Regions from separate parts of the Clostridium sp. ATCC BAA-442 genome, predicted to be linked through region 2. Evidence: riboswitches for the same ligand, from Rfam matches in the RefSeq annotation. Region 2 holds a riboswitch; the other holds the start of a gene.
The links. Region 2 has a riboswitch for FMN ahead of ACESY8_RS12820 (ECF transporter S component). Riboswitches for the same ligand answer to the same signal wherever they lie in the genome.

Region 1: linked by a shared signal. The riboswitch ahead of ACESY8_RS11635 (ECF transporter S component) and the one ahead of ACESY8_RS12820 (ECF transporter S component) in region 2 are both predicted to bind FMN.

What each region holds. Positions count from the first base shown of each region.
Region 1 covers NZ_CAXSQB010000025.1:2,680-10,853, forward strand. Annotated here, with positions in the region: gene ACESY8_RS11620 (M56 family metallopeptidase) at 1-372, opposite strand, end outside; gene ACESY8_RS11625 (BlaI/MecI/CopY family transcriptional regulator) at 374-754, opposite strand; gene ACESY8_RS11630 (SLOG family protein) at 882-1,382, opposite strand; FMN riboswitch at 1,525-1,661, shown strand; gene ACESY8_RS11635 (ECF transporter S component) at 1,748-2,335, shown strand; gene ACESY8_RS11640 (DUF4317 domain-containing protein) at 2,384-3,514, opposite strand; gene ACESY8_RS11645 (hypothetical protein) at 3,587-4,360, opposite strand; gene ACESY8_RS11650 (FAD:protein FMN transferase) at 4,561-5,589, shown strand; gene ACESY8_RS11655 (NusG domain II-containing protein) at 5,570-5,971, shown strand; gene ACESY8_RS11660 (Gx transporter family protein) at 6,015-6,530, shown strand; gene ACESY8_RS11665 (polysaccharide deacetylase family protein) at 6,620-7,882, shown strand; gene ACESY8_RS11670 (MFS transporter) at 8,008-8,174, shown strand, end outside.
Region 2 covers NZ_CAXSQB010000030.1:7,704-15,877, forward strand. Annotated here, with positions in the region: gene ACESY8_RS12810 (family 10 glycosylhydrolase) at 1-1,207, opposite strand, end outside; gene ACESY8_RS12815 (ABC-F family ATP-binding cassette domain-containing protein) at 1,274-3,052, opposite strand; FMN riboswitch at 3,215-3,331, shown strand; gene ACESY8_RS12820 (ECF transporter S component) at 3,435-4,079, shown strand; gene ACESY8_RS12825 (winged helix-turn-helix domain-containing protein) at 4,088-4,768, shown strand; gene ACESY8_RS12830 (MBL fold metallo-hydrolase) at 4,863-5,516, shown strand; gene ACESY8_RS12835 (GntR family transcriptional regulator) at 5,794-6,192, shown strand; gene ACESY8_RS12840 (hypothetical protein) at 6,189-7,019, shown strand; gene ACESY8_RS12845 (hypothetical protein) at 7,009-7,542, shown strand; gene ACESY8_RS12850 (ATP-binding cassette domain-containing protein) at 7,535-8,174, shown strand, end outside.

The sequences.
Region 1 (8,174 bases), on a different contig from region 2:
CCCGCCGGCCAGCCACACCCAGGCGGCCAGCTCCAGGAGCGGCAGGGGCCTCCCCTCCGGCGCGGCTGCCGGGGGTACCGCCCGGGGCGGTTCCACGCTCTCCGGCCCGGCGGGCTCAGGCACTTCCGCCGGCGCCCGAGGGGCGGCCGGCAGGGTCACAGACGAGAGGGCGGACACATCCACCGTCACCGCCGTCCACGGCAGGGAAAGCGGGACGGGCAGGGCCATCCGCAGGGCCAGTACCAGCCAGAGCACCGAAAGGGTCCCCGCAGCATAGCGGCCCCGCAGGCGGGGCGCCAGCAGCAGGAGGGGCAGCAGCACCGCCGAGCCCGTCAGCGACAGGGTGAGCACCCGTACAAACAGCGACTCCATCCTACTCCTCCCGCCTCAGCGTGCGGAGGTACTCCTCCAGCTCCCGCACCTCCTCTTCCGTCAGGCTCCCGCCGTCGTGGAGGGCGGCGGCAAACCGCCGGAGGGAGCCCGCATACAGTCTGTCCAGCACCGTCCGGCTCTCCTGCTGCTCATACTCCGCCCGGGACACTCTGGCCCGGTAACGGTTGGTCTTTCCCTCCTTGCCGCAGCTCAGAAAGCCCTTTTCCTCCAGGCGCTTGAGGTAGCTGTGCAGGGCGCTGGCAGTCAGGGGCCGCTCCAGCCGCGCCAGGATGCCGGGGGCCGTGGTCCCCTCCTCCCCGGCCTCCCACACCGCCAGCATGAGTTCCAGCTCCGACTCCGGCAAGCGTCCATTCCACTTCATCGCTGCTCCTCCTTTTCTGCATTTGCAAATCTTCCTGTTTCCATTGTAGGATCAGGGCAAAGCTCTGTCAAGCATTATTTTGCATTTGCAGAAAATAAATTCAAAAAAGGGGCGGCCTCCGGCCGCCCTATGGAATGTCCAGCGTCACCACGTCCAGCCCCCGCTTCATGGCATAAGAGATGGTATACATGGTTCCCCCCAGCATGCCGTCGTACACCGCAATCAGCATGGCCGAGTGGTCCACCAGGTAGCGATTCCGCCGGAGCATGCACCCCCGGTCGTAGTGGTGCTGGAGCATGGTCTCATTGTCGCAGCGCTCCACCAGGGAGAACCACCGTTCCCGGTCCCGCTCCCGCCAGCGGGCGGCCTGCTCCTCGCAGGGGATGACCGCCTCCACCGTCACGCCGGGGCGCCGCTCCCGCAGGGCCAGCGCCGCCTCGCAGCAGTAAAAATCCGCTCCCCGGGCCATACCGCACAGGAAATGCCGCATCCCTTTTTCGTAGGCGGCCTCCACCGCCCCGGCCAGCCTGGCCTTCAGCTCCAGGCACCGGGGATCCCCCTCGTCCTCCCGCCAGGGCAGCTTCTCCGGCCTGTGGCCGGTAAAGCAGCAGGTTGTCTCTCGGTTCATTCCGCCCCTCCGTCCTCTGAATGTTGTTCCCATTGTAGTATATCCAGAACGGCAAGTCAATGTTTATCGAACATTTGTTTTTTAAATTGGGGCTTGCATTTTTCCACTTCGTGTGTATAATAGGGATTGGAACAACTGAATGAGATGTCTTCAGGGCAGGGTGAAAATCCCGATCGGCGGTACAGTCCGCGAGCCGGAAACGGCAGACCCGGTGCAACTCCGGGACCGACAGTGACGCGCATATCCCAGGGCGCGAAGTCTGGATGAAAGAAGATGTGTTGAAATTGGGCACGCTCCTTTTGATTTTAACACCTGGAAGGCATACGTCTTTCGGGTGTTACCAAATCAAAGAGGAGTGTTTTATTATGTCCGCCAAATCCGCCCGCGTCAAGAAGCTGGCCCTGTTAGCCATGTTCACCGCCATCGGTGCTGTGCTCATCACGCTGGTGCACTTCCCCCTTTTCCCTGCCGCTCCCTTTCTCCAGTATGATCCTGCCGATGTCCCCATCCTGATCGCCGCTTTCGCCTTCGGCCCAGTAGCGGGCATTCTTGTGACCGTGTTGGCCTCGTTTATTCAGGCTTTCTTTTTGGGCGGCGATGGTATATACGGATTTTTAATGCATGTTATTGCCACCGGTATTCTGGTCACCGTAGCCAGTACACTCTACCGGAAGTTCCATACCAGAACCGGTGCGATAATCGGTTTGCTGCTGGGCACATTTGCTATGGGCGTAGGCATGATGATCGCCAACCATTTCATTACTCCATTTTATATGGGGGCCCCCACTGAGATGGTGGATGCCATGCTGGTAACCGTCATTCTCCCGTTCAATCTACTCAAGGCTGGTATCAACTCTGTTGTCACCTTCTTGGTCTACAAGTCTGTGTCCAAGTACATCGTCCACGGCGAGGAGTTTGCCAAGGCCCCCAAGAAGGCCGCCGGCGAGATCTGAGCAGATACCAAACGCCCCGCGCCTCCCAAAGAGGCGCGGGGCGTTCCGCTATTCCGCGATATGAACCGGGACGCCATTGACCTCCACGCCCTCGTCGGCGCGGATGAGGATGTACTTGACCCCGTCGATCACCCGTGTGTCCACCAGATCGCTCCGCTCCGGGCTGACCTTGATCACCACGTCAGGAGTACACACCTCGATCTGCTTCTCCACCAGATTGCGGGGGCTGAGGGCCATATCGGCGCCGAAGGCGTCGTCATAGCGGAGGGCGAACTCCTCCACATGGGAGTCGGACACGCCGCAGGACTTGAGGACGCACTTGACCGCCCCTTTGGAGAGGGTCAGGGGCTCCGCCTCCTTCCGCTCCCTGTGCTCCTCCACCAGCTCGCAGAGCTGGTCGTGGACCGCCTGTACCACCTCACAGCTGCACTCGTCGGCCAGGGTGTCGCTCAACAGGGTCTGGAACGTCTCCTTTTGCGCGGCGGCGGGCATGGGTGCCTCCCGCCGGAACACCGCCTCCACCAGCTCCGGGTGGTTCTCGCCGCTGTCCCTGGTGTAGTAGAGGGCGTTATACAGGTTGGTGCTGCGGTCATCAAAGGCGGGAAAGAGGAAGCCCAGCTCCGGCGGGGACACCAGCCAGTCGGCCCGCCGGTTGTGAAACTCGTTCTCCCGCACGTGGTAGCTCAGGGCGGGCTTGGTCTGCTTCACCGGGCAGATGGAGCACAGCAGGTAGGAGTACACCTCGGCGGCGGCGTCCTCCTGCCGCTCCCCGTCCTTGGCGCGGTAGGGCACGTCGTAGCGGTCGTACACCAGGAGGATCAGATAGTTGCCCTCCAGGGTGAGGGACTGGCGCACCAGTTGGAAGAACTCCTCCACCGCCTCCTCGTCCTTCAGGGCGGTGTCCCGCAGGCGCATGAGCCGGCGGTGCTCCTCCCCCTCCACCACCTGCCGGGTCTCGAAGGAGAGGTCCAGCAGGTTCTTTCCCAGAGTTCCCGACAGGGTGCGGCGCAGCAGGGCCAGCAGGGTCTCGGTCTCCTCCTGGGTCATGAGGGCCAGAGACTGGTCAAACTGGGCCACGCTCTCCCCCATCTCGTTGACATAGCACCCCCGGATGTGGGTAATACTGTTTTTCTCCGGGCGGAGCCGCCGGCGCAGCTCCCCCACCTCTTTTTCATTCATTGCAATACCTCCGGTCAAAAAAGAAGGGGCAAGCCGTCCGGCGGCTTGCCCCTTTGTCTCTTGGGCTTATCATTACATGAGGCGCACGGTATAGTATACCGCCAGGATCAGCAGCCAGGCCACCAGCACACCGTACAGCACGGCCAGCCCGCCCAGCAGCAACGCGGCGATCACCACCGCGGCCACCACGCCGCAGGTGACGTAGAGCAGGGCGTAGTTGGCGCTCTTGGGCAGCACCTCCACCCAGTTCCCCTTCAGGCGCAGCTTGCCCTCGGCGGCCTGCATCACGCGGAACACCACCGCGGCCCCCACCAGGGCAACGCCCAGGACGACGGCGTAGCCATAGGCAATGGCCGGGAAGCCGAAGTGGTAGGGCACCACCTTCACACCCAGCAGGCCAAGGGCGCTGAGCACGGCGGCGAAGAAGAACTCCCGCTGGTAGAGGTAGTAGATCAGCGCCAGCACCGCCACGGCGGGCACAGCCACATACAGCAGCCGGATACCGCTCTCGTCAAAGACGCGGATTACCACGGCGCAGACCGCCAGGGCCAGCATCACGCCGGCCAGCACGGAGGACAGGCGGGTGAATTTACCGGACTTGCGGGCCGCGACCGCCCAGATCAGCAAAACGACAAAGCAGATGGGCAGGGCGATCATCAGCACGGAAAAGACATCCCGCAGGGACTTGGCCAGTTCAATCTGCTCGACAGTGTAATTGGCATATACCTTGTTCAGAAGGAGAAGCAGCACCTCCAACACCACGGCCCCCACGATCCACCAGAGGACCTTGTTCAAAACCACGTCTTCCTGCTTTGCGCGCTGGGCTTGTTGTTCTTTCTTGTTCATGTATCCATCTCCTGTGGCCGGGCGCCCGGTTTCTATAAAAGTGCCCCTCCGCTGGGGCTGAGCGCCTCAGAGTCATCAATCTTCTATATTCTAGCAGAAAATTCGCCGCATTGCAAGTGAAGAATCCCTTTCCTCTTTCCAGCGGCGCGGAACTGTGGTAAACTGTCCTTAATCAACATCATGATTATTAGGAGTATACCATGAAACAGCGTATTTCTTTCCTCCTTGCCTGTGTTTTTCTGTGCTTGACCGGCTGCCGCGCCTCCGGGGCGGAGCAGACCTTTTTCGCCATGGACACCGTGATGTCCGTCCAGGTGTCCGGCCGCCGCGGACCCCAGGCCGTGGCGGCCGCCCGGGAAGCGGTGGAGCGGCTGGACGGCCTGCTCTCCCGCACCGACTCAGACAGCCAGATCGCCCGGCTCAACACCGCCGCCGGGGACGGCGCGGCCGTGGCGGTGGACCCCGATGTGGCGGAACTGCTGGCCTTTTCCCAGGAAATCGCCCGGCAGCTCCCAGGCGACTTTGACATCACCATCGCCCCGGTGATGGACGCCTGGGGCTTCACCACCGAGGAGCGGCACGTACCCGCGCCGGATGCGCTGGCCGCCGCCATGGCCCTGGTGGACAGCGCGGAGCTCTCTGTGGACACGGAAGCCTCTGCCGCCTCACTGGCCCGTGCGGGCATGGAGGTGGATCTGGGCGCCGTGGCCAAGGGCTTCGCGGCCCGTGAGGCCGAGGCGGCCATCCGGGATGCGGGAGGGACCTCCGCCATGCTGGATCTGGGCGGCAACGTCACGGTCATCGGCGCCAAGGAGGACGGCTCCCCCTGGCGGGTGGCGGTGAAGGACCCCCGGGACACCGGCAGCTACCTGTGCGTCCTCGCCCTGACTGACGTGACCCTCTCCACCTCCGGCGGCTACGAGCGCTATTTCGAGGAGGATGGGGTGCGCTACCACCATATCATTGACCCTGAGACGGGCTATCCGGCGGATTCCGGCCTGCTGTCTGTCACCGTTGTCTCCGCCGACCACCTGCTGGCCGACGCCCTCTCCACCGCCCTGTTTGTGGCGGGGCCGGAGGAGGCGCTGGACTTCTGGCGGAGCCGGGACGACTTCGAGCTGGTGCTTTGCACCGACCAGGGAGAGCTCCTGGTAACCGAGGGGCTGGAGGACGTTTTTACCTTTGCCGGGGCAGACAGGGGGTATACCTATGAGATCGCCCGCCGCTGAGCGCCGCCGGCCCACGCTGCCGGACGGCGTGGTGGCCCTGCTGGTGGCCGCTGCTGCCGTGGCGCTGCTTTTTTTTCTTCAGCCGGAGGAGAGCAACTTTTTGACCGCCTCCGTCGTCTTAGAGGGTGAGACCATCGCGGAGTATGAGCTAAGCACCCTCACCGGTCCCGTCACCCTGGTGGTGGACGAGGCCCCCTATCCCCTGACGATCCAGGCCGAGCCGGGGCGCATCCGCATCGCGGAGAGTGCGTGTCCCAGCCAGGACTGCGTTCACACCGGGTGGATCAGCCGGGCCGGACAGCAGATCATCTGCCTGCCCGACAAGCTGGTGATCTCCCTGTCCGGCAGCGGCAGCCAGGAGTTTGACGCAATCAGCGGCTGAAAAGTTCCCGCTGTTTTCTCATTCTGAAAGGAGGCGCTCCCCCTTGTCCTCATCCCTGCGGCGGCTGACCCGCTGCGCGGTGCTTACCGCCCTGGCGCTGGCCCTCTCGGTGGCGGAGGGGCTGGTTCCGCTGACCATTCTCTTCCCCCTGCCCGGCCTGCGGCTGGGACTGGCCAATCTGGTCACCGTCTATGCCCTTTGCCGCCTGTCCGGGCGGGAGGCCCTGCTGATTCTGGCCGCCCGCTGCCTTCTGGGCGCCCTGCTGGGGGGCAATCTGATGGCCCTGGCCTTCTCCCTCACCGGCGGGCTGCTGGCCCTGGGCGTCATGGCCCTGCTGCTGCGGTGCAGCTTTCTCTCCCTCTTTGGGGTGTCCATCGCCGGGGCCGCCGCCCACAACACCGGCCAGATTCTGGCCGCCATGGCAGTACTGGGCAGCCGGGCCCCGCTGGTGTACCTGCCGCCCCTGCTGCTTTGCTCCCTGGTCACCGGGGCCGTCACCGGCGGCGCGTCCATGCTGCTGGTTCACCGGATTCCCCTTCCGGGTGACATAAAATCGTAAGGATTTTGTCATCCTTTTGTTGTTTCCTTTTGCCGCCCGGTGTCGTAAGATAACAACTACAGAGATATTATGTGGGAGGAACCATACCAATGAGCCATATCATGCCAAAAGCCGTTGCCCTGGCGCTGGCCTGCGCCCTGACGCTCCCCCTGGCCGCCTGCGGCGGGGACAAAACCAACCAGCCGTCCCCGGACACTACCCCTGTAGCCGCGGCCACACCGGAGCCCACCCCCACCCCCGCGGCCGATCCCTACGACGCGGTGCGCACCTACTGGAGCGAGGACCAGCTCACCCAGGCCTGGGGCCCCGACCAGGCGGTGGAGCACCTGTTTTTCCACCCCGTCATCGCCTATCCTGAGTATGCCTTTTCCGACGCGGTGCCCTACGACCGCCAGGTGGGGCTGGACGAGTGGATGGTGACCGCGGACGAGTACAAAAAGATCCTTCAGAGCGTCTACGACAAGGGCTACATTCTGGTCAACATGGGGGACGTGTGGAGTGAAGTCACCGGCGAGGACGGCGTCACCCGCATGGAGCGGAACACCCTCATGCTCCCCGAGGGAAAAAAGCCCCTCATCATCTCTTTTGATGATGTGAACTATTACGACTACATGCTGGCTGAGGGCTTCACCTCCAAGCTGGTGCTGGGGGACGACGGCCAGATCTGGGCCCAGTGCACCGATCCCAACACCGGCGAGACCTTCCTCACCCAGGATCTGGACGCTACCCCGATCCTGGACCAGTTTGTGCTGGAGCACCCCGACTTCTCCCTCAACGGGGCCAAGGCCATCTTCTCCCTCACCGGCTACCAGGGCATCCTGGGCTACCGTACCCAGAACGACATCGACATCGCCGCCGACGATCCCCGCCGCCCCGCCTTTGACGCCAACCGTCAGGCGGAGATCGAGGCCGTCAAGCCGGTCATCGAGCGGCTCAAGGAGACGGGCTGGACCTTCGGCTCCCACACCTGGGGCCACATCCGCCTGGACAGCCGCCCTCTGGAGTCCGTGCAGCGGGACACCGTCCGCTGGGCGGAGGAGGTGGGCTCCCTGGTGGGCCCCACCAACATCCTGTTCTACCCCCACGGCGGCCGCCCCGACGGGGACGACTGGCACTCCACCGGCCCGGTGTTCCAGTATCTCCAGAGCCAGGGCTTCCGCATCTTCGCCAGCGTGGGCATCAACTCCTTCTCCTACATCAAGAAGGACATTTCCGCCGTCATCTGCGACCGGCTCCACCCCGACGGCACCACCCTGCGCAACGGCAAGGCCCTGGAGTGGTACAGCCAGTTCTACGACGCGCGGGAGATCATTGATCTCGATGTGCGCCCCGACCTGGGCGTGACCTGGTAAGGAAACCTACAGCAGCGCCCCCGTCCGGCCGATGCCGGGCGGGGGCGTTTTTTCGGCTTGACTTTCCCCGGATACCGTGGTAGTATAATCACCCTTTACCGCGGCTGGGAAAGGAATGGAACGCTATGATACCACACTGGAAGCAAAAATTCGCCCTCCTCTGGACAGGGCAGGCCCTGTCCATCCTCAGCAGCATGATTTCGCAGTACGCCCTCATTTGGTACCTGACCGACCTGACCGGCTCCCCCGCGGTCCTCTCCCTGGCCACCATGGCGGCGCTGGTCCCACAGGG
Region 2 (8,174 bases):
CATAGGCCTCCGCATAGAGCGCCAGCAGCTCCGGGTTTTCCGCCATCAGCCGGTAGCGGAAGTGCGCCTCCCCCGCGACCTGGGGCAGGGTGTCGTTGAGGGCCAGTTGTCGCTCGATGGCTGTCGTGCCGTACCAGGGGCTCTTGGGATCGCTGTTGCCGGCCAGATAGTCGGCCATTCCTATGTAAAGGGAAACACCTGTACCCTTTACCGTATCCGCCCACCAGCGGGCCACCGTGGCGTAGTCCATGCTCTTGTGGCCGATGTACCAGTAGATCTGGGGGCAGATGTAGTCGATCCACCCCTCCTTGACCCATTTCCGGCTGTCGGCGTAGGAGGCGTAGTAGCTCTCATAGCCGCCGGTGGTATTGGAGCCCTGGGGCAGGCTGCTCTTATCCGCCCACACGCCGGAGGGGCTGATGCCGTAGGACAGCCCCGGATCAATGGCGTGGATGCGCTCCCCCAGTGTCTTGACCAGCTGGTTGACATTGTCCCGGCGCCAGTCGCCGATGTTGGAAAAGCCCTTGCCGTACTTGGCATAGGCGGCCCCGTCGGCAAAGCCGCTGCCGGGGTAGAAGTAGTCGTCCAGGTGAATGCCGTCGATGTCATACTTGCGGGCCAGCTCCTCCGCCCCCCGCACGATGTACTCCCGCACCTCGGGCAGGCCGGGATTGAAGTAGTAGTCGCCCTCATACTCCACCACCCAGTCGGGGTGGAGCTTTGCGGGGTGGTCGGCGGTCAGGGCCTGGAACTCCGCCGCGCCCCCCTTGGTGATGCGGAAGGGATTGACCCAGGCGTGGAGCTCCAGCCCCAGGGCGTGGGCCCGCTCCACCCAGTAGGCCAGCGGATCAAAGCCGTTTTTCGGGGCGGTTCCCTGTGCGCCGGTCAGGTATTTGCTCCACGGGTACAGCTCGGAGGGATAGAGGGCGTCGGCGGAGGGCCGCACCTGGAGAATCACAGCGTTCATGCCCATGTCTACGCACCCCTGTAAAATCGCGTCGGCGTCCCGCTTGAGGACCGCCGGATCTGTAGTGGCCTGACTGGGGTAGTCCAGGCGGTACACCGTGGCCACCCAAACAGCCCGGAACTCGTCCGCCCGCTCCGCTCGGGCCGCCGCCGCGGGAGACTGCGCCGCCAGTCCCAGTCCCGCCAGCGCCAGCGCGCAGATGAGTGCAATTGCCAACAGGGGTTTCCAGAATTTTGTCATGAGGTCGCTCCTTTGAATTTGGTCTCGTAAATCTGCTCTCGGAATGGCGGGCGCGCCCTGCGCCCCCTACTGATTGGAAATCTGCTCCGCTAGGTCGTTCAGGTAGACCCAGCGCTCCATTTTCTCCTCCAGGGCCGCCTCCAGCTCAGCCTGCCGCTCCTGGAGGGACTGGAGGGCCACATAGTCGGTGGCCTTCTCCTCCTGCTCGGCCTGCACCCGGGCCAGCTCCGCCTCCAGGACAGCGATGTCGGCATCAATGGTCTCAAATTCCCGCTGCTCCTTATAGCTGAATTTCAGCTTTTTGGCCCCCTGGGGCCGCGCTGCCTTGGGTTCGGCGGGCTTGGGGGATCTGGCCGGCTGTCCGGCGGCCCGCTGGGCCTCCAGATACTCCGTATACCCGCCGGGATAGCCCCGGACGCTTCCGTCCCCCTCTACGGCGAACACACGCCGCACCACCCGATCCAGGAAATAGCGGTCGTGGGATACCGCCACCACCGCCCCCGGAAAGGAGTCCAGATAGTCCTCCAGCACGCTGAGGGTCTGAATATCCAGATCGTTGGTCGGCTCGTCCAGCAGCAGCACGTTGGGGGCGGCGGCCAGGACCGACAGCAGGAAGAGCCGCCGCTTCTCGCCGCCGGACAGCTTGCGGATGGGGCTCCACTGCGCCTCTGCCGGAAAGAGGAACTGCTCCAGCAGTTGGGAGGCGGTGAGCATCCCCGCTCCCGTCTCGATGCGGTTGCCGATCTCCTTCACATAGTCGATCACCCGGGTATCCCCGTCCATATCGGGCACCTCCTGACGGAAGTAGCCGATGCGGACGGTCTCCCCCGTCTCGACCGCCCCGGCGTCGGGGGCCAGCTCCCCGGCCAGCAGGTTGAGGAGGGTGGACTTGCCGCTGCCGTTGGCCCCCACAATGCCGATGCGGTCGTCCCGCAGGAGCATGCAGTCGAAGTCCCGCACCACGGTGCGTTCGCCAAAGCGCTTGGTCACGCCTCTGCACTCGATGGTCTTCTTACCTAGACGGCTGGCCCGCGCGTTTAGTTCCAAGGTACTTTTTTCCGCCGGGCCGCTCTGGGCCTTCAGGGCCTCGTAGCGCTCCAGCCGCTCCCGGCTCTTGGTCCCCCGGGCGGTGGGCCCCTGCATCACCCACTGGTACTCCCGCCGCAGGATGGCCTGCCGCTTGCGCTCGCTGGCCCGCTCGCTCTCCAGCCGGGCGGCCTTGCGCTCCAAATACTTGTCGTAGTTGCCCTCGTAGGTGAACAGGCGGCCGTCCTCCACCTCCGCCATGCGGCCCACGATGCGCTCCAGAAAATACCGGTCGTGGGTCACCATGACCAGCGCCCCCTTCCAGGCGCGCAGATAGTCCTCCAGCCAGAGCACCATGTCGTTGTCCAGGTGGTTGGTTGGCTCGTCCAGAATCAGCACGTCGCAGGGGCGGGCCAGCACCGCCGCCAGGGCCACCCGGCGGCGCTCCCCGCCGGAGAGGTTTCCCACGCTCTGCTCGAACCGGGATACTCCCAGACGGTTGAGGATGGTTCTGGCCTCATACTCCGCCAGAGAGCGGTCGGCGTCATTCAGCCCCAGCAGCACCTGCTCCAGTACGGTGCGCTCCCCCTGAAACACCGGGTTCTGGGGCAGGTACTCCATCCGCACGCCGGGGTCCAGGCGTACCGTCCCCCCGTCCGGCTCCTCCGCCCCCGCCAGCAGGCGGAGGAGGGTGGACTTGCCGGCGCCGTTGACGCCGATGATCCCCACCTTGTCCCCCCGCTCCAGATAAAAGGACACCCCGTCCAGCAGGACACGGTCGCCGTAGCTCTTGGTCAGTTGTTCCGCAGAAAGCAGCATGAACGTCCCTCGCTTTTGTCAAGTTATCTCCCAGTATAGCGGAATCTGCGAAAAAAAGAAAGCCCCCTCCGGCCGGGGCCTGTTTCCGAATTGCTTCCGAAATGTCCCGCGGGGATTGCCAACCGCTCGGGGATGCCGTATACTGGGGGCACAACTGAATCGAGATGTCTTCAGGGCAGGGTGAAATTCCCGATTGGCGGTACAGTCCGCGCGCGTGATACGCATGATTTGGTGCAATTCCAAAACCAACAGTGACAGTCTGGATGAAAGAAGATACCATCGGTTTCCGCAGGACGGCCCCGCCGTTCTGCGGCCGATTCCTCTTTTTCGCACCGGAAAGGCATCCCCTTTTCGGTGTGATTTTTTAGGAGGGAACGGAAGTATGAATGTCAAAGCAAAGAGGATTACCACCATCGCCATGCTGTGCGCGCTCGCCTATGTGGTCATGGCCGTCGGCCGCGTGCCGGTCGTGCTCTTTTTGAAGTACGACCCGAAGGATGTGGTCATCACCCTCGGCGGCCTGATCTGGGGGCCGATGACCGCCTGCCTTGTCTCGGTTCTCGTCTCCGTTCTGGAGATGTTCACTGTCAGCGACACGGGCATTCTGGGCTGTATCATGAACATTCTGTCCACCTGCGCCTTTGCCTGCACCGCCTCCGCCATCTACCGGAAAAAGCGCACGCTGGCCGGGGCTGTCGCCGGGTTGGCCGCCGGATGCGCGGTGATGGTCAGCGCCATGCTGCTGTGGAATTACCTCATTACGCCCCTCTACATGGGATACCCCCGGGAGGCGGTTGCGGAGCTGCTGCTCCCCGCCTTTCTCCCCTTCAATCTGCTCAAGAGCGGACTCAATTCGGGCATCACCTTCCTGCTCTACAAGCCAGTGGTCTCCTCTCTGCGGAAAAGCGGACTGATTGACGCGCCGTCCGGACCGGCGGCGCGCAGGCCCGTCGGGCTGCTGCTTCTGGCCGCCGTTCTGGTGGCCACCTGCGTCCTCATTCTCCTGGCCAGAAACGGACTTCTCTGAGGCGGCCCATGGACAAGGCAAACGGGGACGCCCCCTTCATCCCCCTGTACGGAACCGCCGTGCCCGGCGCCGGGCTGGGACGGCTGGCGGGGCTGCCCGCCGCGGGCCTGCGCCTGCACCGGGGACAGGCGGCGCCGGAACCCGGCGTCTACGCCGCGGAGATCCTTCTGGGCGGCCGTCGCCTCTGCGGGCTGGCGCATATCGCGCCCGGCGGCGGCGCGCCCTCCATTGAGCTTCTCTTCTTTCACGGTGGGGAAGCGCCCTGCGGGGAGGCGGTGGAGCTGCGCCTCCGCCAAAGGCTCCGCCGCTGTCAGCCCTTTGACAACCTGCCCCTGCTGTCGGCACAGCTCCGGCTGGATTGCCTCTCCGCCCAGTCCTTTTGGGGGATTTCCCCCGGCTCCCCCCGGCTGTCCATGGAGTCCGCAGGGCGGCGGGCGGTGGTAGGGATGCAGGCAATCCCCCTGTCTGAAAAGGAGTTTGGTGTCCTCTACCTGCTCTATACCCACCCGGACGTTCCTTTCACAAAGGAGCAGATCTATGAGGCCGTTTGGCGCGCGCCGTCCAACCACTGCCTCCACGCCGTGGAGAACACCGTGTTTCAGATCCGGAGGCGGCTCCGCCCCCATGCGGGCGGGCACGACTTTATCCGCACCGTTGTCGGGCTCGGCTATCAGTTCAATCCCGGCTGAGCCGCCTCTCTGTGCAGCCGCTGGGACAAAAGCTCTTGGCAAATGGGAAAAAATATGGTATCCTAAGGCGCTATCTCATTTTGAAGGAGCCTTTATGAAACAGCGCACATTCCCGATCCTCGCCGTCCTTCTCCTGGCCGCCGCCCTGTCCGGCTGCCAAAGCACAGCCGCCGGAGACAGCGCCGGACTGTCCATCCACTTCATAGACCCGGGGCAGACCAGCTCCGCCCTGCTCCTGTGCGGCGGACAGGCCATGCTCATTGACGGCGGCAGCGCCGAGCGGGGCAGCCAGGTGGCCGGTTACCTGAGCCAGCAGGGGATCACCTACCTCGACTATGTGGTGTGTACGTCTGCGGATGAGACCCATATGGGCGGCCTTTCCGGCCCCCTTTACACCTGCGCCGTGGGGCAGGTACTCTCCCCGGTGGAGGATGCCGGCAGCCCGGTATTTGCGGATTTCCGGCGCTACACCGAGGCCCAGGGCCTCTCCCCCGCCGTCCCGGAGGCCGGTTCGGTATTCCCCCTGGGGGACGCCCAGGTGACGGTAGTGGAGACCGACGCCGCCGCACAGACCCTCTCCCTCCAGGTGGACTACGGCGACACCTCCCTCCAGTTCACCAGCGATCTGGAAGATGCGGTGGCGGCGGTGGCCAGTGAGGCCGAAGGGGAGCTCCCCCTGGGCGCTCTGGTGGCCGGAAGCGACGGTACCCAGTTTTTCCTCCTCGACCCAGTACAGACCGCGCCTTAACCCAGAGCGCCTCCGCCCATCGGGCGGGTGCCGCTCTCTTTTGGCCACAGCCGGTGCCCTCATCCAAGAGGATGTCGTCCACACCAGCCACGACAGAAAACAGAGTGGACACCGCGGCCCGGCGTATTCCGCCCGCGGTATTGCTTTTTCGTCTGCCACAGCGGAAGCCCCGGCAGAAGACACAGTTCCATCTTGACTTACATCCGTATTACTTATATAATACAGTTATAAACTGTACTAGTCCCATAATACAGTATGCAAAGGGGGGTGTCCGGCCATGCTTTCCTTCTCCGGCTTCCGCCTGGAGGACGGAAGCCCCATCTACCAGCAGATCATCCGCTATCTGGAGCAGGGCATCGCGGCCGGAACCATCCGGGACGGAGACGGGCTTCCCTCCCGACGGGTGCTCTCCGCCCAGCTGGGGGTCAACCCCAACACCGTGCAGAAGGCCTGCCGTATGCTGGAGGAGGCGGGGCTCATCACCTCCCGCTCGGGGGCCAAGAGCGAATTTACCCTGGACGAGGCGGCTGTGGCCGCCGTCCGCACCCGCCTGATGGAGCGGGAGGCCGCCGCCCTGGTCCGCTCCCTGCGGCAGATGGGCCTCACCCGACCAGAGGCGGAGGCGCTCATCGACCGGCTGTGGGACAGCCCGGAACTGGAGGAGGAGAAGCCATGAAGCGTATCGCATCCCTGCTCATGCTGGCCGCGCGGAGCACCCTCTGGAAAGCTGCGGGGATTACTCTGGCCTCCTGTCTGACGGAGGCGGGGCTCTTCCTGGCTGCCCTGTCCGGCTGGCAGGACACCGTCCGCACCGCTTACTACGAATACTCCAACCCCATGGGCCTGGAGGGCCTGCTGATGCAATATCCCCTGTCCTGGTGCTTCCGTATCGGGCTGGTGCTGGTGTGCGCCGTGCTGGCCTTTCTGGGGTGGGAGGGTTCCTCCCGGGTGAGCTATACCCTGCGGCGACTGTCAGTGGGGCACAGGGCCCTCACCCTGCTGTGGGCCGGCTACGGCTTTTTCTGCCTGTTGTTCTTCTGGGCGGCCCACCTGGGCACCCTGCTGGCTCTCTGCGCCGCCGCCCTCCCCCGTCTGGCACCGGAGTTCTCCGGCCCCCAGGCTCTGTTCCTGGCCTGCTACCGCGACCCCTATCTCCACAGCCTGCTGCCCCTGGATGACTGGCCTCTCTGGGCGCGCAACCTGTCCATGTGCGCCGCCCTGGGGACGTCGGCGGCCTGTTTCTCCTTCCAACGACGCATGGGCCGCCGGGCCTTCGCCGTTCTGCCCCTGGCGGCGCTCTCCGCCCTCTGCTTTCCCCTGTCCATGGGCTCCTTTGAATTTGGCGGGCCGGCGGAGTTCCTCCGCCCCTATCTCTACGACGGCATTTTCTACTCCGCGGACGGTCTGCCCTCCGTCCTGGGGCCCGTCCTGCTTTTTGTCAGCCTGTGCGCCCTGGCCGCCTCCCTCTGCCAGATTTTGAGGAGGGATCCCTATGAAGAATGAGTCCTGGTTTCCCCTCGGCATCCCCTGGAAGCAGGAGCGGTTTCTGCTTTGGACGGGCCTTCTCCTGTCCGCCGGCGCCGGACTGGTGCTCTTCCTGTGCCAGTACCTCCCGGCCCGCCGGGCCCTCTACGGCTACAACGGCACCGTGGGGCCGGACGGCGCGATGGTGCGGGTGCTCCTGCCCGGCACCCTGATGCCCCCCTTCCCCCACCTGCTCTATGGGCTGCTGCTCTGTTTTCTGGCGCTGGCCCTCTCCCTGGCCGGGGTGGCCGTCTACCATTTTCTCTGCCACTACCAGGGCGGCCGGAGCATCTACCGGATGCGGCTGCTCCCCCAGTTCGGAGAGCTGTGGCGGCGCTGCCTGTCCGCCCCCGCCCTGGCCCTGCTGCTGGGCGCGGCACTGACGGCCGCCGTCATCCTGCTGTGCGCACTGTGCTATTACCACCTGACACCTGCGGGCCACCTGCCCCCGGAGCCCTGGGGAGGCCTGCCGCTGGGCTGGATTGGAGGCAACCATGCTTGAAGTGAGCCATGTATCCAAAAAGTACCGGGGCTGTCAGCAGGCCCTGGAGGATGTGAGCCTGTCTGTGGGGCCCGGGGAGATCGTGGGTATCTTCGGCCCCAACGGCGCGGGCAAGACCACCCTGCTCAAGTGCATTCTGGGCCTGCTCCGGTACGGGTTCGGGTCGGTTACTCTGGACGGGCAGCCCATCACCCCCAAAAACATCGCCCGCCTCTCCTTCGCCACCTGTGAGCATTCCTTCTTCCCCGGCCTCACTGCCGCCGGGCACCGGGACTTCTGCGCCGAACACTTCCCCGCCTTCCGGGCCGGCCGCTTCCAGATGCTGATGGACTTCTTCCGCCTGCCGGAAAAGCGGGCCCTGCGCGGCTTCTCCACCGGACAGAAGAACCAGTTTGAGGTGATTCTGGCCCTGTGCCAGGGGGCGGACTACATTCTTATGGACGAGCCCTTTGCCGGCAACGACGTGTTCAACCGGGAGGACTTCTACAGGGTGCTGCTGGGCATCCTGGAGCCCACCGAGACCATCCTCCTGTCCACCCATCTGCTGGAGGAGGTGCAGCACTTCATCAGCCGGGCGGTGCTCCTCCGGTCGGGGCGGATTGCCGGGGACGTGACCACCGCCGCGCTGGAGG